DNA from 3 places in the Peribacillus sp. NPDC097264 genome. Region 1 is predicted to be linked to each of the others. Evidence: riboswitches for the same ligand, from Rfam matches in the RefSeq annotation. Region 1 holds a riboswitch; each other region holds the start of a gene.
What was found. Region 1 has a riboswitch for S-adenosylmethionine ahead of ACQKL0_RS15340 (Fur-regulated basic protein FbpA). Riboswitches for the same ligand answer to the same signal wherever they lie in the genome.
Positions count from the first base shown of each region.

Region 2: another riboswitch for S-adenosylmethionine. It lies ahead of mtnK (S-methyl-5-thioribose kinase); the one in region 1 lies ahead of ACQKL0_RS15340 (Fur-regulated basic protein FbpA).
Region 3: another riboswitch for S-adenosylmethionine. It lies ahead of ACQKL0_RS12695 (methionine ABC transporter ATP-binding protein); the one in region 1 lies ahead of ACQKL0_RS15340 (Fur-regulated basic protein FbpA).

Region 1 covers NZ_JBNNSR010000009.1:65,043-72,490, forward strand. Annotated here, with positions in the region: gene ACQKL0_RS15325 (GDSL-type esterase/lipase family protein) at 1-678, opposite strand, end outside; gene ACQKL0_RS15330 (GNAT family N-acetyltransferase) at 839-1,345, shown strand; gene ACQKL0_RS15335 (aspartyl-phosphate phosphatase Spo0E family protein) at 1,398-1,574, opposite strand; gene ACQKL0_RS15340 (Fur-regulated basic protein FbpA) at 1,802-2,065, opposite strand; SAM riboswitch class I at 2,164-2,267, opposite strand; TPP riboswitch at 2,572-2,677, shown strand; TPP riboswitch at 2,746-2,838, shown strand; gene tenA (thiaminase II) at 2,944-3,633, shown strand; gene thiW (energy coupling factor transporter S component ThiW) at 3,634-4,167, shown strand; gene thiD (bifunctional hydroxymethylpyrimidine kinase/phosphomethylpyrimidine kinase) at 4,136-4,942, shown strand; gene thiM (hydroxyethylthiazole kinase) at 4,939-5,754, shown strand; gene thiE (thiamine phosphate synthase) at 5,735-6,370, shown strand; gene ACQKL0_RS15370 (MFS transporter) at 6,409-7,448, opposite strand, start outside.
Region 2 covers NZ_JBNNSR010000004.1:331,336-338,783, reverse strand. Annotated here, with positions in the region: gene ACQKL0_RS08755 (pyridoxal phosphate-dependent aminotransferase) at 1-783, opposite strand, end outside; gene ACQKL0_RS08750 (carbon-nitrogen family hydrolase) at 884-1,666, shown strand; SAM riboswitch class I at 1,740-1,892, shown strand; gene mtnK (S-methyl-5-thioribose kinase) at 1,964-3,169, shown strand; gene mtnA (S-methyl-5-thioribose-1-phosphate isomerase) at 3,182-4,228, shown strand; gene ACQKL0_RS08735 (S41 family peptidase) at 4,754-6,238, opposite strand; gene deoD (purine-nucleoside phosphorylase) at 6,481-7,185, opposite strand; gene ACQKL0_RS08725 (YozD family protein) at 7,408-7,448, opposite strand, start outside.
Region 3 covers NZ_JBNNSR010000007.1:89,810-97,257, forward strand. Annotated here, with positions in the region: gene ACQKL0_RS12665 (YheC/YheD family protein) at 1-793, shown strand, start outside; gene ACQKL0_RS12670 (YheC/YheD family protein) at 844-1,986, shown strand; gene ACQKL0_RS12675 (YheE family protein) at 2,047-2,250, shown strand; gene ACQKL0_RS12680 (hypothetical protein) at 2,309-2,500, shown strand; gene ACQKL0_RS12685 (hypothetical protein) at 2,530-2,754, opposite strand; cobalamin riboswitch at 2,983-3,184, opposite strand; gene ACQKL0_RS12690 (MBL fold metallo-hydrolase) at 3,280-4,101, opposite strand; SAM riboswitch class I at 4,428-4,537, shown strand; gene ACQKL0_RS12695 (methionine ABC transporter ATP-binding protein) at 4,607-5,623, shown strand; gene ACQKL0_RS12700 (methionine ABC transporter permease) at 5,610-6,278, shown strand; gene ACQKL0_RS12705 (MetQ/NlpA family ABC transporter substrate-binding protein) at 6,329-7,150, shown strand; gene ACQKL0_RS12710 (PucR family transcriptional regulator) at 7,285-7,448, shown strand, end outside.

The DNA.
Region 1 (7,448 bases):
TAAGATTCGATTGGTTATAAGCTGATAGCCTTCTTCATTTGGATGAATTTCATCACTGAAGTATGCTTTTTTATCTTTGTTTTCGAATAAATCGTTGGTAGGGATATACTTTAGTCTACTATCCTTGTCCACCATCTTTTGAATCGAATGATTATAATCACTAATATGGTTTTCTAATTTCAAGTCGTCTTTATTGGGGTTATATAACCCTATCACCAAGATATCAGCTTTATTATTTTTCTTTAGAAGCTCAGAAAGAATTTTATCTAAATGTTGTACATACTCTTTCTTTTCATCATTTATCTTTTGATCATTGATTTTTTTTAAGTTTCCACCATTACTGTTAATTAAATCATTGATTCCGATATAGACGATAAATGTGTCAGCCTTATCCAATTTTGTGTTAATCTCAAGATCTTCGAGCTGTTTAATGACACCGTCCGTTTCCTGACCTTTAATACCATAATTCCAGAATTGGACTTTTTCTGAATCGGAATCATTCGTTTTATGTTTCAAGTCATCAATATATCCTTCCCCTTCTTTATCGCCCTTTCCATAAGTCAAAGAATCTCCAAATGCCATGACTCTTTGATCGTTTTTCGCATCTACTGCCTGAAACGCATAGGCAACTAAACAAATAACAAGTACAATAAAAAATAAGCCAACGATTTTCTTCATTTGTTTTGCTTCTCCTTTTGTATTCACTAGGAAGTATTTTATTTTTAAATACCCAAAAAGAGGACAAGCCTAACATTTGAATAACTTAATAAAAATTAAATTGCATGACGCACCTGTACTGGTGATTGGAATGCCATAATAAATGGATTGGAGCTTAATGATGAAGGAGTTTACAGAATTCAGGGAAGCAGTATTTGAGGATTTGCCTAAAATTATCGAAATTTACAATTCTACAGTACCTTCGAGGATGGTCACTGCGGATACAGAACCAGTTACAGTAGAATCACGGCTCAAATGGTTTGAAGAACATCATATTCTCAAACGGCCATTATATATGATCATACATGATGGAAAAACAGCTGGATGGATGAGTTTTCAATCTTTTTATGGTAGACCCGCATATGATTTTACCGCTGAAATTAGCATCTATATAGATGAGGAGTTCCGTGGGAAAGGAATTGGACAACTTTCAATCCAAAAGGCTATAGAGGTGAGTCCGAAGATAGGGATTAAGACACTTCTTGGATTTATTTTCGCACACAATGTACCAAGTATTAAGCTTTTTTCAAAATTCGGTTTTGAAAAATGGGCTCATTTACCGAAAATAGCAGAACTCGATGGAGTGGAACGCGATTTGGTCATTCTTGGTAAACGTGTCACTACATGACTTCCATTGCAAAAGGCGATTGCCTGGATTTGAATGGTCTGGGATGTACTGATTATTCGCTACAAACTCCCAGGAATTTTATATGTGTGACCGCATTCAATAAAGAATCCAACTCTTGACTTGCTTGAATGGTCACCCTGCTTGTCAAACCATAATTTTTTGCTAACATGATCATTTCTTTTCGTTTTTCTTCAATTTTTTCAACTGCTGTTATGTGAGGAGGCTGCAATATAACCACTTCCTATTTTTCAATTATTTTACATTTTCATCATAACCAAAACACTAGGTTAAATCAACCATTTCACGTGATTTAAATATGTTATTTTACTAGATGAATGTGACAAAATACCTATTAATCTTTTATCTTTTGTACTTTTTATGTCGATTTAAAAGGGAAAAAGCATTTGCCTTTACACAGCAAATGCTTTTTCTCTTTGATTGTTCACTATAGGTTAACTAAGTCATGCACTCTGGAGGTGACTCATTACCTGATTTATCTATAACAATCTTATATTCATCTTCAAGAGCTTTTAATGGAGCATCATAGAGATGCTTTTCATCAGAGGTTTTGTATACACCATTTGATAATAGTTCTTCTATCAACAATGCTCTCCTCTGTTCTTTTTTCTCGAAAAACTCTGCCATATGAATGGCCCCTTTCCTTTTATTCATATTTTCCACATATAATGCCCCTAATCTTATAGGCTTTGCTAAAGCCAAAATATATATACCTGTTGTACGGGATCCTTAAACCCTATTTGACAAAAATAAAAACCCCTTCTAATCCAAGAAGAGGTCGACAGAGGTCCGTTCGTCTCTTCTTATCTTCCAAGCGATTGCTTGTTGGAAGAAGCACAGTTCCCCGATGGGTCTGTTGCCGAGGTTTCATAGGGCCAAGTCCCTCCACCTCTCTGGATAAGAATACAGAATATAAATGATTTTGACATGATTTTATCCCACTTGCAAGGATAAGTCAATTGCATTCAAATAATTTTTAATTTTTATATTATTTTTCCGTGTGCCCTTTTAGCACAAGGTAAGACCATATCCCTATTTTGCTAATAACTATATTTTCCTCCAATTGACCGTGGGTTAGGTATGCTCCATTTGCCAATGGGGATTTTATCCTACTACCCCTTTCACGCCACAAGATACTCATAAAATTCTATTGGATTCAAAGGTTGCATTTTCCTTTTTATCTGATATGATGACAATAATCACATACGAAATACCACTAGGGGAGTCTTCTATAAGACTGAGATGGAATGATGTTCCGGACCCTTTGAACCTGATCCGGGTGATGCCGGCGGAGGAAAGTGGATGATATCGTCGTCGTATATTTGACTTCATCCATCTGCCCCGTTCCGTTTTCAGGAACGGGGTTTTCGTTTAATTGAATAATAAGCTGCTAGGGGAGCCATTAATAGGCTGAGAATCAAACCCTTTGTACCTGATCTGGTCATACCAGCGGAGGAAAGCAGGTTGAAAAAGGGATTCGTACATTCCTAGAACAGCCGCTTTCTATATGAAAGCGGCTGTTCTTCATTTTTGGACACTCCCCTCCTTTGTATGTGAATGAATTATAAGGGGGAAAAATCATGGCGAAAACCCAAATGAAAACTTTCAGTGCTAGACTTCACGAACGTTCAAAAGAAATTTGGAAAAAGAATCATACTCATCCTTTCGTTCAAGCAATTGGAGACGGGACACTATCAGAAAAGAAATTCGCCTATTACTTAAAGCAGGACTATATCTATCTTATGGATTATGCCAAGCTTTTTGCCTTAGGGACCATCAAGGCCACTAACCTTGAGATCATGACCAAATTTGCGAGTATTTTAAATGAGACTCTACAGGTAGAAATGGATTTGCATAGGAGCTACTGCAAGGAGTTCGGAATTAGTTCTGAGGAATTGGAAAATACCGAACCAACTCCGATTACCCTTGCCTATACAGGTTATATGCTCAATGCTGCCCATCATGGAACTTTAGCCGACCTTATTGCCTGCTTACTTCCTTGTGCCTGGGATTACTATGAAATTGGCTCGTTATTAAAAGAACAAAATGGTCCAGCACTAGAAACAAATCGCTATATCGCTTGGATTCAATCGTATGCATCCCCCGAATTCGCAGATGCGCACAAATGGTTGGCCAAGCTGTTAGACGAACTGACGGAAGATATGCCTGAAAAGGAATTGAAAAGATTAGAGAAACACTTTTTAATGACCTCCCGATATGAATATTTATTTTGGGACATGGTTCACAACGAACAGGATTGGCCGCTTTAAATGCTAGACACGGGTAACTTATTACGGAAAATGACGTTGACTAGCTTGTTCACGGCCATCACTACCCTGACTAGCTCATTCGTTTACATCCCTGTTGGTTTTGCGAAGGTGTTTCCTATTCAACATGTAACCAACGTCATGACAGCCGTTATGTTGGGGCCGCTTTTTGCTGTGACCCAGGCCTTTTTAGTATCCCTTATCAGGAACATGACAGGTACAGGTTCCATTTTTGCATTTCCGGGCAGCATGATTGGTGCCCTGCTGGCGGCCTTCCTCTACCAAAAAACAAAAAGGATGGGACACGCCTGCTTGGGAGAAATAGTGGGGACAGGCATTCTCGGATCCATCGCCTGTTATCCGATCGCGCTTTTATTATTGGGAAAAAAAGCGGCACTTTTTGGTTTTCTGCCAGCTTTTCTTCTTAGTTCTTTAACGGGCGCAATTATAGGCTTTCTTTTATTGAAAGTTCTCTTAAAAAATCATTATATGAAGGGGTTTTTTTATGAAAAGGGCACTAACGATCGCCGGATCTGACTCTGGGGGCGGAGCCGGCATCCAAGCTGATTTAAAAACATTTTCGGCCCATCGGGTTTATGGCATGTCTGTTATCACAGCCGTTACGGCACAGAATACCTTGGAAGTTCGATCTATACAGCCCATCGATCTCCCTGTGATCACCGATCAAATTGCGGCCGTATTTGAAGACATTCGTGTCGACGCAGTAAAAATAGGGATGCTTGGATCAAAGGAGACGGTCGAAACCGTCGCCCATTCGCTAAAATTATTTAAACCGGCTATCGTCGTCCTTGATCCTGTCATGATTTCCAAAAGTGGACACCATCTGTTAGATGAGAGGGCCGTTTCGTCGGTAAAAACTGATTTACTTCCACTTGCTACACTTGTCACGCCCAATATACCTGAAGCAGAGGTCCTTACCGGATTCCCGATCCGGACGAAGCAGGACTTTTATAAGGCATGTACCGCTATTCTGGAACTGGGTCCGAAGGCTGTTTTACTGAAAGGAGGACATGCAGCAGGAAATCCAAATGACCTCTTTTATGATGGCAAGGAGTTCTCTTGGATCAAGGGTGAACGCATTCATACGAAAAATACGCATGGAACTGGCTGTACCCTTTCCTCTGCCATTGCATCTAATCTTGCTAATGGACTTCCTTTAGCGACGTCCATTGAACAAGCGAAAATCTATATTTCAGAAGCGATACGAAATAGCTTAGAACTCGGTAAGGGACACGGACCCGTTCACCATTTCCATCAATTTTATAAAAAGGAACGGAGTGATTTCACATGAATACATCCGTTGCAGACTTATTTGGCAGAGTGAGAAAGAAACAACCACTCGTCCACCAAATCACCAACTTTGTTACTGCAAATGATTGTGCCAATGCTACCCTGGCAATTGGTGGTTCTCCCGTTATGACTTCCAATCCAAAAGAAGTGGCGGACATGGTCAAACTGGCACAAGCACTGGTGATTAACTTAGGTACACTGGATGATGTTTCCTTGGAGGCGATGGCGATTGCCGGGAAAACAGCGAACGATTGCCATATACCCGTAATTTTAGATCCTGTGGGCGTCGGTTCCACCCCTTACCGAACAGAGAAAGCGATGGAACTGCTCGATTCAATGACTGTCCAGATTATTCGCGGCAATGCAAGTGAAGTCCATCGGCTAATGGGAGGCGATATCGTAACGCGAGGGGTCGATTCAGGACCGCTTTCCATGAGTAATGCAGAACTATCCCTACGTGCTGCTAGAAAACTGAAGAGTGTTGTCGTCGTGAGTGGAGCCAAGGATGCCGTTAGTGACTCTTCACGTACGTCCATCATCGATAATGGAAACCCTCTTTTAACAAAGGTGACCGGCACCGGCTGTATGTCGACGGCCTTGATTGGGGTCTTCTGCGGAATTACGGAGGATTACTATTCAGCTGCTATCGCAGGAATTTCAACCATGAGCATCTCTGGTGAGCTTGCTGCCAGAACCCTTGAAAAAAATGATGGCACAGGGACATACCGGACACGGATTATCGATGCCATCTCAGGAATGAATGATTCCATATGGAAATACGAGGTGAAAATGCATGAAGAAAGTGCCATTTGATTTGAGCCTTTACTTAGTCACGGAAGAATCATTAGCCGTCGAGGACATGACCACTATCATCACCGAGGCGGTTTCAGGCGGAGTTACGGCCGTCCAACTTAGAGAAAAGCAGGCATCTTCCCTTACTTTTTATCAAAAAGCTTCTCTATTAAAAGGGGTCCTTGATGAACTTTCGATTCCGTTAATCATTAATGACCGCGTGGATATTGCGCTTGCTGTAGGAGCGGATGGAATTCATGTTGGGCAGGATGACCTTCCTCTTCCCATCATCAAGACCCTTGTTCCTGACAATATGATCATTGGAGTATCCGTCTCTACCTTGGAGGAGGCCCTTGAAGCTGAAAACAATGGCGCTGACTATATTGGTGTTGGCTCTGTATTCCCGACAAAAACGAAACAAGACGCAACTGCTTTGAAAAAAGGGGAACTGGAGAGAATTTGTCACAGTACCTCGATTCCTGCCGTTGCGATTGGTGGGATTACAGCGGATAATATCAACAGGCTTTCTAAAAGTGGAATTGCCGGTGCTGCGGTCGTCTCTGCCATTACACAGGCAAAAAATCCAATGGACGTGGCTACACACCTTTCATACACTATAAAAAGATTCACTAATTAATAGAAGGAGGATGCTCATTTCTAGTCATCCTCCTTCCTTTATGAAAGAATGGTATTCTTCGTTTCTTTTCCAAATGCCACAGCAACAGCACCAATTAAAATCGCGATTGTGAAAATCGTGAAGATGGTCGATATCGGTGTATCTCCAGCAACTAGATACCCGACAAGCAACGGCCCCAAAATGCCCCCGACGCGTCCGACTCCAGCTGCTAACCCCGTCCCGGTTCCACGAATGACGGTTGGATACTGTTCAGGTGTATACGCATAAAGCGCCCCCCATGCACCTAAGTTGAAAAACGATAGGAACATGCCGGATACGATCAAGAGTGATAAGCCTTCAGCGGAGCCAAAGAAAAATGCACTACCTGCCGTTCCTATTAAATATGTAATCAATACGAACTTACGCCCCATCTTCTCTATCAACCACGCAGCAGAGAAATAACCAGGCAATTGGGCTAACGTCATGATCAATACATATTCAAAACTCTGAATCATGCTGAAGCCCTTCATGACCATGACACTTGGTAACCATAAAAACATGCCGTAATAGGAAAAGACCACACAAAACCAAAGAATCCATAAAACAAGTGTCTGACGTGCGTGCCCTTTTTGCCAGACCATTTTCATGTTGTTCAGCACAGACGGTCTCTGTTTCTTTTCAAGCTCCGTATATTTAGGAGAATCGGGTAATTTCAAACGTAGATATAGAGCATATAATGCCGGAACCGCACTTAATAACAAAGCCACACGCCATCCGTATACAGGAATGATGAAATAAGAGATGAGCGCCGCCAACAACCAGCCGACCGCCCAGAAACTTTCAAGGAGTACCACAACACGTCCCCTTTTACTTGCCTCGACGCTTTCAGAAACGAGTGTTGAAGCAACGGGTAGCTCTCCCCCGAGCCCCATCCCTATCAAGAAACGCAAAATCAGGAATAAACTAAGCGTACTGACGGCTGCAGACAGACCGCTCGCAATCGAAAATAATAATAAGGTTATGATAAAGACATTCTTTCTGCCAACCCGGTCTGCCATTGCTCCAAAGAGAATCGCCCCTACAGCCATCCCGATAGAAT
Region 2 (7,448 bases), on a different contig from region 1:
TTCGATGACACTCTGGTTGCCAACCGCAAAGCCAACCCTCCACCCCGCCATGTTATATGTTTTAGAAAGGGTGTAAATTTCTATCCCCACTTCTTTTGATCCTTCTGCTTGAAGGAAGCTTACCGGTTTTTTCCCATCGAACCCAATTGCACCATATGCGAAATCATGGACCACACATATCGAGTGTTCTTTTGCCATGGAAACCGTTTCTTCGAAGAATTCTGCTGACGCCGATGCTCCTGTGGGATTATTGGGATAATTCAAGAACATCATCTTCGCTTTGTCAAAAACCTCTTTATCTATTTCCTTATAATCGGGAAGAAAATCATTTTCTTCGGTCAAGGGCATAATTTCCGTTTTAGCTTGGGCTAACGCTACACCTGACAGGTAATCTGGATAGCCCGGATCAGGCACTAAAATTGTATCGCCTGGATTCAACAAGCATTGCGGTAATTCGACTAGACCAGCCTTTCCACCGAAAAGAATCGCCACTTCCGTTTTAGGATCTAGCTTGACGCCATATTCACGTTCATAAAAGAGGGCCGCAGCTTCTTTTAAATAGGGAAGCCCCCTAAAAGGAGAATATTTATGATTCATGGAATTTCCTGCTGCTGTCTGCAGGCTCTTCACGATATGTTCAGGAGTCGGTTGGTCTGGATTTCCCTGCCCAAGATTAATGACATCCTTGCCTTCTGATGTTATGTTATTAACTTTTTCGACTAAAGAAGCAAAAAACTGCTTTGGAAGCTCTTGAAGAAGTCTGGATTTTTCGAATTGCACCATCTTTGCACCTTCTCTGAAATTTCTTGAAATTATAGTCACAAATGATATATGTTTATCTTAATCTTGTAAAGTACTTTTTTACATATGGAGGTTTTAAATGATGAAATGGAAAATCGCCTGTTTACAAATGGACATTGCCTTTGGACAGCCAGATATAAATTTCCAGGTGGCAAAACAATGGATTGAAAAAGCTGTACAGTCTAAACCGGACATCGTCATGCTGCCGGAACTATGGACAACCGGCTATGACTTAACGAGATTACATGAAATTGCAGACGAAGAAGCAGCACAAACCATTACCTTTCTAAAAGCCCTTGCAAAAAAACACCACATTAACATAATCGGTGGCTCGATTGCAAAGAAAACTAAGGAAGGCATCTATAACACAATGCTCATCATCGATAAAGAAGGCAAACTGGTTAAAGAATATGATAAACTCCATCTGTTTCAATTGATGGATGAACACCATTACTTACAACCTGGCAAAAAAGATGGCTTATTCTCCCTCGATGAAAAGATTTGCGCCGGATTCATTTGCTATGATATCCGTTTTCCAGAATGGCAACGGGCCCATACGGTACGAGGTGCGGAGGTTATCTTCGTGACCGCCGAGTGGCCAAAGCCTAGGCTCCATCATTGGAGGGCACTGTTAATCAGCAGGGCAATCGAAAATCAAGCATTCGTTGTGGCTGTGAATCGTTCCGGTTCTGACCGAAATAATCATTTTGCCGGACATTCCATCATCATCGACCCGTGGGGAGAAATCATTTGTGAGGCTGGTGAAGAAAAAGAACTTCTACTCGGCACCCTTGACTTAGAAAAAGTAGGAGAAGCAAGAAATAAAATACCCGTTTTCGAAGATCGGCGGCCCGAGTTTTATTAATTTACCATTGACAAACTATTTGAAATATTGATATCATTCATTCGAGATTAATTTTCTGAAAATAAATACAATACTCTTATCAAGAGCAGGCTGAGGGATAAAGGCCCTATGAAGCCCAGCAACCGACTGTAATACCATTGTGAAATGGGGCGGGAATTCCGCCGGATTATATCCACAGAGCACGGTGCCAAATCCACCAGAAAGAATTCTTTCTGGGAGATAAGAGGTTCGAAGTGAAGCTTCTGCCTCTTTCTATGGGAAAGGGGCTTTTTCATATTTTTTAATGTACTTGGAGGGATAACAATGACTCAACCATCAAATTTCAAGCTATTGACAAACGAAACGGCAATTGACCTAACGAAGAAACTTGGGTTACTGCATTCAGATGACTCATTACTATGTAATGAAATCGGTGACGGAAATTTAAATTATGTTTTTCACGTTACAAATCCCGTAACAAATAAAGGAGTCATCATCAAACAAGCAGTTCCTTACGCAAAGGTTCTTGGTGAAAGCTGGCCATTGACTTTAAAAAGATCGGCTATCGAAGCGAATGCATTAATTCAATTCAGAAGCTATTGTCCCGAACTTGTCCCACAAGTCTATTATTCTGATGAACAGCTTGCAATCACCGTCATGGAAGATTTATCACACTTGAAAATCGCCCGGACCGGATTAATTGAAGGAGATCATTTCCCTCTATTATCCAAACACATTGGTGAATTTGTTGCAAAGACCGCTTTTTATACGTCTGATTTTCATTTGGAACCGGCAGCGAAAAAAGAGGTTGCCCGGAACTTCACGAATCCAGAACTCTGCAAGATTACTGAGGTTTTCATTTTCACGGATCCTTTTTTGGAGGAACATCCAGGCGAGTTTGAGCTTGAGTTGCTGGAGGCTGCCAAGTCTATATGGAAAGATGCTGATTTAATACTGGAAGTGGCTAAGTTAAAACAAAGCTTCGAATCCGAGCAGGAGGCCCTTCTTCATGGCGATTTACATACGGGAAGTATATTTGCAAGTGATACAGAAACAAAGGTAATTGACCCTGAATTCGCTTTTTATGGTCCTGTTGGATTTGACCTTGGACAATACATGGCGAATCTCCTATTCCAGGCAGTAACACGCGAGGCCACTGGGAAGGAAGAAATCTTTACTCATCTTCAGGAATTTTGGAATACATTTGAAGAAACCTATACGAACCTGTGGAATTCTGAAAATAAAAGTCCTTACAGTAAGATCGAAGGTTATCTTCCATATGTACTCAACAAGTTTAAAGGTGATGCATATGGCTTTGCAGGATGTGAACTAATTCGAAGAACCATTGGCCTATCTCATGTTGCTGATTTAAATGGCATTGAGAATAAAGAAACTAGAATTACAGCTAAAACGGCTACCTTGAAAATCGGGGCCCATATAATCAAAAATCGGAAAGAACTGAATATTTCAGCAGTGATAGAAGCCGTAAAGCAATATACATTGCCTTCCTATTCAGCCCTATAAGGAGATATACATATGACAACTACAACGCCACTACCCTATTCCGTCCAATGGAATGATACCCATATTACCTTATTGAATCAACAGGCCTTGCCATCAAAAATAGAATTCATTGAACTTTTTACGGTTAAAGATGTATATGACAGCATCTTGACCTTGAAGGTCCGTGGTGCCCCCGCTATCGGGCTAACTGCAGCATTTGGCGTTGCTCTTGGTGCAATCCAGGAAAATACCACGGATTTATGGCAATTTAAACACAATGTCACGAAACATGTTACTACACTCGCTTCTTCAAGACCAACAGCGGTCAACCTTTTTTGGGCACTGAAAAGAATGGAGAATACTCTACAAGCAGCCAATAGCATAGCTTCAGCCAAAAGCGCTCTTGTTGCTGAAGCAAAAAAGCTATTTTCAGAGGATGTGGAGATGTGCCGAAAAATTGGTGAATACGGATTGTCTTTATTCAACGAGGGTGATTCTATTTTAACCCATTGTAATGCTGGGGGGATAGCCACTGCACGGTACGGAACTGCCCTCGCACCTTTCCACCTGGCCAAGGAAAGATCCTTTCCTATAAAGGTCTATGCCTGTGAAACGAGACCTGTCTTGCAAGGGGCACGACTCACCGCATGGGAACTTATGCAAGCTGGAGTGGACGTTACATTAATCTCGGATAATATGGCAGCCCACACCATTCATCATAAAAAAATCGAAGCCATTATAGTCGGAGCAGACCGTATTGCGGCAAACGGTGATACAGCCAATAAAATTGGTACATTGGGTTTGGCGATATTAGCTAAGCATTACGATATTCCTTTCTATGTAGCAGCACCATCAAGTACATTCGATTTATCTCTCGAGTCGGGTATCTCCATCCCAATCGAAGAAAGGAATGGGGATGAAATCACTTCTATACAAGGAGTCAGGATAGCACCAGAAAATGTGAAGACATTCAATCCTGCTTTTGACGTTACGCCCCATTCTCTTATTACAAGCATCATTACCGAAAATGGCATCATTTCACCTGATTACAGGAGTAATATCCCGCTTTTTGTAAAATGAAATTATTTATAAAGGATTGATCAAGGGGCTGTCCCAAAAGGTGTAATTACACACCGAAATTGAATAAATAGTAAAAGGCAGAAACGTTGATTTAACAACATTTCTACCTCTTTATTTTTGCGAAATTCACTGGAATAAGGACTTATTAGACAGCCCCTTCATTCTTTTCACGATTAACCTTGGAAACCCATTCAGTTGCTCCTGTTATATTTATTCTGACGAGGTTCTTTTTGATAGATATAATCGCAGAATTTAGTCAGAGTGGCATCTAGCCTTCTTTGATTTTTCTGCCGCTTTTCGGTAGTAATTATTCTTAGCCTTGTATGAAAGTTCATGTTCCTCAAGCAGGGTTTACCGCTCGTTTTCTTCAAATTCTACTTCATCATGGATACCCTTCCATTCCCCACCCATTGGTACTTCTTCCATGGTCACCTTATGGATTACACACACACCTAAGTCAAGCATACGAAAAACGGCCCATCAGCAATAAATGCTTGCTGATGGGCCGCTTGTTTTTATAAAAGATTATTTGATTTTCTTTTTCAATACTTCCACCGCTTTTTTCACTTGAGTATCATTTTTAAGGATTTTATCCCTAATGACTTCCATCAATTTAACGGTTGTATCGTCTTTAATGACACCTGTTTCTTTGATCTTATGATCCTTTTGGAATTCCTTGACCGCTACCTTTGTTTCTTCATCGAAATACTTATCCACTTTTCCTGGATTATACCCGGCTTCTTTCAGCATTTTCTCCGCTGCTTCTACTTCACTCGAGGAATCCGATACTTTCAATCCTTTATCAGGAGAGATATATGGAAGATTGGCATACTCGGGAAGCTTGACTTTTATATCCGGTTCAATCCCTTTTTTATGGATCCAATTGCCTTTCGGAGTCAGCCATTTTTGTGCTGTATACTTAAAGTTGGAACCATCATCAAAGTCTGCGGCTTTTTGCACGGTCCCTTTTCCGAATGATTTTACCCCTACAAGCTGAATACCCGCAGATTCACTAACAGCGGCGGCAACGATTTCAGATGCACTTGCACTTCCATCATCAATTAATACGACCACTGGTAGCTTCAACTCACCATTATTCTGGGATTTATAGACTTCTCTTTTTCCTTTTCGATCCTCGACCTGAAGGATGACTTCCCCATTCGGGATAAATAAGTTTGCCATCGCGATCGCTTGGTCAAGCAATCCACCCGGATTTCCACGTAAGTCCAATATTAGGCCTTTCATCTTTTCTTTATCCATGTCTTCAAGTGCCGTATTCAGCTCTTCCACCGTATGCTCAGAAAAACTTGTAACCTGCACTTTGGCAATCCCATCATCAAGCATCTCTGAATAAACCGTTTCAATCGGAATGGTATCACGCTTAATGGACAAAGTAATCGGTTCCTTTTCACCCGCCCTTGAAATGGCAAGCTCCACTTTTGTTCCCTTTTTCCCCCTGATTTTCAAGACAGCTTCCGAAGAACTTAAGCCATCAAGGCTTTTGCCATTGACACTTAGTATAATATCATTAGGCCGGACTCCGGCTTTTTCAGCTGGTGATCCTTTAATAGGGGAAACCACCATGATCTGTCCATCCTTCTCTTGGATTTCAGCACCTATTCCTTCAAAGGAAGAAGAGATGCTCTCATGGAAACTGGAGGCTTCTTTCTTATCCATATAAGAGGAGTAAGGATCATCCAACGATTCTATCATTCCATTTATAGCTCCATCCACGAGCGTGTTCTCATCGATTTCTTCATAATAATTATCTTTGATCGTATCATATGTAGAATATAACTTTTCAAATTCAGGATGATTACTCGGTGCAAGTGACTCTACTTTTTCATCGCCAAAGGTCAACGCGATTGTAGTTATCCCTGCTGTCAAAAATATGAGTAAGAAAATCCCCATAATAAACGTAAACTTTTTTATTTTCACAATTTTGCCTTCATCTTTGGGCTGTTGTTGATTTTCTTCTTCCACTGAAGCCTCACCACTTTCATTCTTCATGACAATATTAACTAATACATCCTATTTTATCAGCTTTCTAGCAAATCGGAAAACTTTAGTTATCAAATTTTTTGAATGATATGTAAGTGCCTACCATCTTGCTCCAATCCAGCTTTCTTATAGAGACCAATTCTTTATCCACATTCTATTTACGTGCAAAAATACGGACTCCGTGGAATAGAAGAAACTAAATATCTTAGTTTCTTCTATTCCTGGCTACCCGTAAATGATAACGTTTATAGTCAGTCTTGAATCGCTGCCTCTAAAGAAACCTCAATCATCTCATTGAATGTTGTTTGGCGCTCTTCGGAGGTTGTTTCCTCACCTGTTAAAAGATGGTCGGAAATCGTTAAAACGGATAATGCTTTACGACCAAACTTAGCAGCAAGTGTATATAATGCAGCCGATTCCATTTCTATAGCAAGGATTTGGTACTTGGCCCACTTTTCCAATTCACTATTATCATTATAGAATTGATCTGCGGTAAATACGTTTCCGACTTTCAATTGCAACCCTTTGTCCACCCCTGCATCATAAGCTTTTTTCAATAAATCAAAATCAGCAGTAGGAGCAAAATCAACGCCACCGAATGTCATGCGGTTCATTTGTGAATCTGTAGAGGCACTCATAGCCAGGATTACATCTCTGACCTTCACATCTTTTTGAATGGCACCAGCTGTCCCAACCCGGATAAGTTTTTGGACATTATAGCTATTCATCAATTCATTTACATAAATCGAAATCGAAGGGACACCCATTCCTGTACCTTGAACGGAAATGCGTTTTCCTTTATAAGTTCCTGTATACCCAAACATATTACGAACTTCATTGTATAATTTAGCATCCTCTAAAAACGTCTCAGCAATATATTTTGCACGTAACGGATCCCCAGGAAGCAAAACCGTTTCCGCAATTTCATTTTCTTTAGCACCAATATGTACGCTCATTCTTAAAATTCCCTCCTTGAAGTGGTTGAAATGACATTCCCAATTACTATAACATACCAACCCCATATTAGGAAAATAGAACTTCTTTATCTACTGCAGGAAGTAGGATATAACACTCTTTAAGTGATCGGTGGAACGCAGCAAAACGGCGGAAACCCGCCGTCTTTTTGGTTGATTTTTAAGGAGTAATGGCAAGAAAACTGCCCATTGATTGATGATACATCATTCATCGACTTCCTCATCAATAATGCATTTTTCAAGAA
Region 3 (7,448 bases), on a different contig from region 1:
TGGTTTCTTCAATAAATGGGATGTTTACGAACGGTTGAATGCGGATGATCGGGCTTTGCCATTTTTACCGGAGACCTACCCTTTTCAATCTCTATCCGTCGTCGAGACGCTTCTGTCGCATTATCGCCAAGTCTATATCAAACCCATTCATGGTAGCCTTGGCCTCGGCATTCATCAAATTCTGTATGATAAGCATGAAAATGTCTACTATTGCCGGTATAAAAATGAGGAACAGGAAAACAAATTACAAAAGTTCTCCACACTCGAATCCATCCTCAAACATGTATTTCATAATCGACCGCTTGAGAACCTGATCGTTCAACAAGGCATCCCGTTAATCCGCTCTTCAAAGCGGCCAGTGGATTTCAGGGTCCATACGAACAAGGACAGCAATGGGGTTTGGCAAGTGACGGCCATCGCCGCAAAAGTTTCCGGGGCTGGCAGTGTGACGACCCATATTAAAAGCGGCGGGGTCATCAAGACGGTTGCCGAACTATACGGAGATGACGAAGAAGCTAAACGGATCGAGGAAAAGCTATCAGAGGCCGCTCTTATATTAAGTGAAAGCATCGAGGAGCACCTAGATGGCATCATAGGAGAAATCGGCTTCGATTTCGGATTGGATAAAAAAGGGCAAGTATGGATGTTCGAAGCTAATTCTAAACCAGGCCGTTCTATCTTTTCCCATCCAAAGTTAAAGGAATTTGAACTTTTAACCAGGAAGCTCAGCCTTGATTATGCCATTTATCTTACCGAACAGACGATTTCACAAACGATTGGTACACAGAAATGAACATTTTTTATGATGTTCCCTCTGAGAGATGGAGCCATAACGAGGAAGATATGCAGCTATATGCGGGAGCCGCGAATGAGGAAATCCCTTTTAAGCAGGACACCCAGGATCAGGCACTTTTTCCGATTACTTTATTTCCGGGAAACCGGGTGCTAGTCGTTGGTATCTTGACCTCTCTAGATCCAAGGAAGGAATCAGGTATAGGGGGGAATTTGACGCTTTTTCAGAATTTATCTCAATATTTATCGAATCATGGGATATTGGCCTATGTATTCACGGTTGAATCCTTGCTTTCCAACTACATGAAAGGCTTCATCTTTTCTTCACAAACGAACACATGGAATGAGGTAAAATTACCACTGCCCGATATCGTTTATAATCGCATTCCCAAAAGGGGATTCGAAGCATCGGAAAGTTTTCAAGAACTCCTTTCCTTTTTTAAAGAACATCGCATCACTTTATTCAACCCTCATTTTTTGGATAAGTACTTGATGTACGAAGCATTGACGGAAGATGGATCTCTAGCCCGCCATCTTCCATCGACCATAGACCTATCCGACCCTACCCAACTAGCGGACTTCTTTCATTTCCACAAACATATTTATTTGAAACCATGCAAAGGAAGCCAAGGTAAGGGCATCTACACCCTGCTAGAAAAACCTGATGGCACCCTCCAATTCAATAGCCTGAAACATCAGGAATTGTACCCTGATTTCTCCGCGTTTTGGGAAGCCAATAAGGCGTCGCTCAAAAAGAGGGGGTATCTGGCCCAACGAGCGGTCATTCCAAAGAAACTGAATGGACACCGATACGATTACCGTATTCTTGTTCATTATGAAAATGGGTTTTATAAAGTGACCGGCAAGGGCGTGAGGATGTCGCAAACCCAGGAAATCACAACCCATACGCCAAGGGGGGGAAAGCTTTTTCCCTATCAGCAGCTACAAACGAGGCCGTTAAACAGGAAGTTGGCGAACATTGCGCAAAGATGTGGAATCATCCTCTCCAGGAAGTTTGGCTTTCTTGGGGAATTCTCCATTGATATCGGGGAAGATACATCCGGTGCTCTATTCATTTATGAAGTCAATTCAAAACCCATGCAATTTGATGAAGAGGAAATTGAAGCGAGCCGCCTACTACATTTAAAAAACCTGTTCATTGAATTAACTTTTCCGAATCACATAAGAAAATAACCTCCATCCTGCTTTTTCCATTATAATGAAATGAGAAACAGCGATATGGAGGTTATACATATGATTACACATTTTCAATGGAAGCCGCTGCACAAGAATTTACCTGGCTGGAAGATTTCCTTTTACTTCAATAAATTGGCCGTCCAAGCCCTCTATCATAAAGATGGGTCCATCGAGTGGTTAACCAATCCGCCTGAAGAATCAGAGGAAGAAAAACTTAAGGGCATGATCCATGATTTAATGGTGTATCACGTGTACGAATAAACAGAATAAAGAATCCCTCTTTGGCTAACACTATTAAAAAGCCAAGGAGGGATTTCATTTGGATAAAGAAAAGATTACATTTCTGAAGGATACCGAGTATGACGGTAAGGATTCTGTATACCTCGATATCGATCGTATCATCAATGAAGGACTTGCTGGCGGAAACGTCTATGAAGCCGCGGACACCTTGAACATTGAGGAAGCCCATGACTTTCATGATGAAACGGAACCGAACATCAATAAAGATTGAAAACAAGGGCTTCCCTTATGGGCGGCTCTTTATTTGATTTCTTGATAGCCGAATATTTCTAGATTCACTTGGCTAAAGGCTCTTTCAAGATTTGCTTCGTATTCTTTCCTATCTTCTACGTTTTTGCCATGAACCTGGATTTCCTCAATCAAGCTTGCTCGGCAATCATCTAAAGATATCATTTCTTCCACACAAAAGTTACGCATGATTTGCGCTTTTAAATAGTCCGTAAAATGCTCAACTGTACCAAACAATGATATGGCCCCCTATGATAGCTGTCCTGTCTAATTAACAGGATTCTTTTTGAATGTTGTCCAATATGGACTTGTAAAAAACAAAAAACAACTTCCCATTCAGAAGTTGTTAGAGTGCAAACGAAACATAACAAAAATGACCATGATTCCCCATTTTTCTACAAAAATAAGAAAGCATGTTCTTGCTAATTTTTCGCACTTAACACCCCCTATCCTCGTAGGTTTCTGGCGTTGTGCTAAAAACGGGCAGGTCTCCTGGCTCATGATCATCGCTTTTCGAACCTTCCCATCTTTTCTTGCAAAAAAGACAGTGGCATTCCTTCGAATCGCTCTCATTTACAGTTGCGGGACAGCGTCGGATTCTAACCGACTTCCCTTTTAAGCAGATAAGCTACACTTTCTTATCTGCACCCATTTCTAGACGAAATACTATTTTTCAGTTTAACTGTATCAAATTTTCACTAGGATTACAATGAGACTCCTGCCTTGTTCTTGGGCCCTATCTATCCTCTTTCCTCTTATTCATCATTTCTTCCTGTCCTCTGAATACACCCTACTCTCTTTCAGGATCGATGTAATGATATGCTCCGAATCCCATTCATGACCGGATATCTCGATAAGCGGATACCGATTAGGCAACACGTTTTGCTGAATTTCATGGACTTCCAATCCTTGATCATGCAAACGCAGAATTTCACCGCGCAGATTTTCCAAGTAACTGAGCTTTCTTTCAAACATTTCCTTTCCGTTCGGGACATATCCGGCATGGCAGCAAAAGACCTCTTTAAAATCATACTGAAGCAGTTTCTTGATGGATTCCATGATGACCGGGATAGATTCTTCCCTTAAAACTAGCTTCGTTTTCGGCGTTACAAACAGGTCACCCGAAAACAGCATGCCATTACTATGGTTCAGGTAAACCATATGGTCCCTCGAATGCCCTGGCGTAAAGATTGGCTCCCATGTTTGAGTGCGTGAATGGACGACCCCTCCTAATGGTTCTGCCTTGAAGGCATCCCTATCTCCCCAAAAAACTCTACGGTAATCGGGATATTCTGCATCCTTTGCACAAATATCGAGGGACATCGGATGAATATAGATGGGAACGTTCCTATGTTCCTGTATCCATGCGGCCCCACCCGTATGGTCCTCATGATAATGCGTCAGCGCAACCATATCGTAATCAGCGGTTTCAAAGAATGGAGTAAGTTCCTTCAACAAGATTTTTGCCCCCGTATCAACTAACATGCCATCGGTTAAGAACACATTCACGCTCATGCCTGATTTGTTTCCTTCCGGTGTCCCTTTTACGCAAACCACATCATTTATCGTTTTCATTTCCAGCATGACTTTCCACCCCAATCATTTTTTTGGAAAAACTCATCATCCTTTATTTTCTAATTTACTTACAATAAATGTATTATCTCTCCATACTTTTTACAAGTATAATATTTTTTCTAATGATGGGAGTGATCAAAGTCCATATTCTTACGCAGACAGGCCATGTAAGATCCGGGACGTTCCGTGTAACTTAGCAAATGGCCACTATAATCTGGGCAAGTAGATCGTTCGATTCATAATCTTGATAAAATTCAAAAAATAATTGACATTACTGTATTTAACAAATAATATAGATTATATTAAAAAAATAATAAAATACTAAAATAGTAATTAACTTATCAAGAGTGACTGAGGGACCAGGCCCTATGACGTCCGGCAACCGCCCCACATCGGGAATGGTGCCCCTTCCTGCAGAATGAAATACCATTCTGAAAGATAAGACGGGATATAATTTCGCTGCCTCTTTCTGAATGATAGAGGTAGCTTTTTTATGTATAAGGAGGATAGCATCATGATTGAAATTCGTTCAGTTCGAAAGGAATATATCTCGAAGAATACCCGAGTTATCGGAGTGGATAATGTATCTTTAACCATTCAAACGGGAGAGGTTTATGGGATTGTCGGGTATAGCGGCGCGGGAAAGAGTTCATTGATTCGCTGTCTGAATCTTCTTGAGCGTCCGACCAATGGTAGCATCATCATCGATGGCGTCGACTTAACAACCTTATCAAGCCAGGAGCTTCGCAAACAACGCCAGAAAATCGGCATGATATTTCAGCATTTTTCCCTAGTCAGTTCCAAAACGGTTTTTGACAATATCTCCTTCGCCTTGAAAGCCGCCCATCAACCAAAGGAGGTCATTACTAACCGCGTGCTGGAACTATTGGATATCGTTGGCCTTCGTGATAAAAAAGATGTTTATCCGGCTCAACTCAGTGGCGGACAAAAACAGCGGGTAGGCATTGCACGGGCCTTAGCGAATGACCCTACCGTCCTATTATGTGATGAAGCGACATCAGCCCTTGATCCAACCACTACGAAGTCGATCTTACAGTTGTTGAAAAAGATCAATAAAGAACTGGGCATCACCATCGTGTTGATCACCCATGAAATGGAAGTGGTCAAGGAACTGTGCCATCGTGTCTCCGTCATGCAAGATGGACGAATTATCGAAGATGGCCCTGTTTATGAAATATTTTCCCAACCCAAACAAGAACTGACTAAGCAGTTCATCAGCAGCGTGTTGGATTTTGAACTTCCTCCCCACCTTATAAGGGAAAACAAAGGAACGATTATCAAAATACAATTTGAAGGGCAAACCGCTGGTGAATCGATTCTCTCGGATACTCTACAAAACTATTCTGTCAGAGGGAATATCCTGCACGGGAAAATTGAATATATCCAGGATGTCCCTCTAGGAATCTTGATCATCGAATTGATTGGTGAGCCTGAAGAAGTGCAAGTAGCCCTTGAATACATAATAAGCCGGACCCAATCTGTGGAGGTGTTAAAGCATGTCACTGCTTGATTCCATCATCAATATTTTACCTGACCTTAATAAAGCCTTTCTGGAAACGATTTATATGGTCGGAATTTCCCTTGCGGTTGCCCTCCTGATTGGACTGCCTCTAGGAGTATTGCTGTTTACGACGACCAGGAATTTGTTCTTTGAAAATATCACGTTGAATCGATCCCTCGGTTTCGTGGTTAATCTAGTCCGCTCGATTCCGTTTATCATTCTTTTAGTCGCTTTGCTTCCTTTAACCGAATTCCTTACCGGGTCAACGATTGGACCGCTAGCGGCTTCCGTTTCCCTATCAGTCTCCGCCATTCCTTTTTTCGCTAGGATCGTAGAATCTGCATTGAGGGAAATAGATAAGGGAGTGATCGAAGCCGCCATTGCAGTGGGCGCTTCCCCATGGATGATCATCAAGGATGTGCTTCTTCCTGAAGCAAGGCCTGGAATCATCCAAGGCGTGACATTAACGACGATATCACTCATCGGCTTCTCGGCTATGGCAGGAACAATCGGCGGAGGAGGAATCGGTGACCTCGCGATTCGTTTCGGCTATTACCGTTATGACAACACGATCATGATCACAACGGTGGTCGTTCTGATCTGTCTTGTCCAAATCATCCAAATGATAGGCGATAAGGCCTCTCACTATGTAAACAAACGATAAGATTCATGAATGTTAACGATGACACTACATTAAACAAGGAGGAATTTTTCATGAAAAAAATCACTTCATTATTATCTATATGTGCATTAGCCCTTGGGTTGTCAGCTTGCGGAAATGACGATGCGACAACTAAAACGGAGGACAAAAAAGAATTAAAAATCGGGGCAACGACTGGCCCTTATGCCGACATGGTCATAGAGGCCATACAACCCGGACTTGAAGACCTTGGCTACAAAGTGGACATCGTCGAATTCAGTGATTATATCCAGCCGAATAAATCACTTGGTAATGGTTCGATCGATGCCAACCTCTTTCAGCATAAAGTGTATATGGATAATTTCGCAAAGGAACATGATTTAGAGCTCTCTGACCTTATTATTGTTCCAACGGCACCGATGGGCATTTACTCCACGGAATACAAATCATTGGCCGATATTAAAGATGGTGCGACCATCGCCGTTCCCAATGACCCAGTCAACCTCTCCCGTGCACTTAAAGTTTTATTGGATGAGGGCCTGATTGAAGTGGATCCGGATGTTGATCCATTAAGAATATCTGAGAAAGATGTAACAAAGAATCCGAAGAACATTCAATTCGAACCACTGGAATCGGCACAATTACCTCGTGCAACGGACAGTGTTGACCTATCGGCCGTTCCTGGTAATTTTGCGATTGCCGCCAAAATGGACCTTCAAGATGCTCTTGCATTAGAAAACATGCCAGATACGTATCGCAATGTCGTGGCTGTAAACACTAAGGATAAAGACGCCCAATTTGCAAAAGATATTAAATCAGTTGTAGAAAGTGCCGAATTTGAAAAAGTGATTGATGACAAGTTCCAAGGCTTCGGTAAACCCGATTGGATGAAATAAGGAAACAGCAAGTATGGGTCTGCTCCTGTCTGGGGCAGGCCTTTACTGATTAACAATACCTATGAATTCAGTCATTGTTTTCTTTTCCGCTTTGCCCTTTTTGGATATAATGGAATGGAAAGAAGGTGAACATGATGCTTAATAAGCTTAAACATACATTCCCAAACTCCCTTTCAGATAAAAAAGATGCACAGGACATCTCGGCATATTTCTGGTTGGAAGATCCATTCGGCCATACAATTGGCATTCCCCGCTCAGACATATCGGCGGAGGAAATCCGTTTGCTTACGCTACTCTT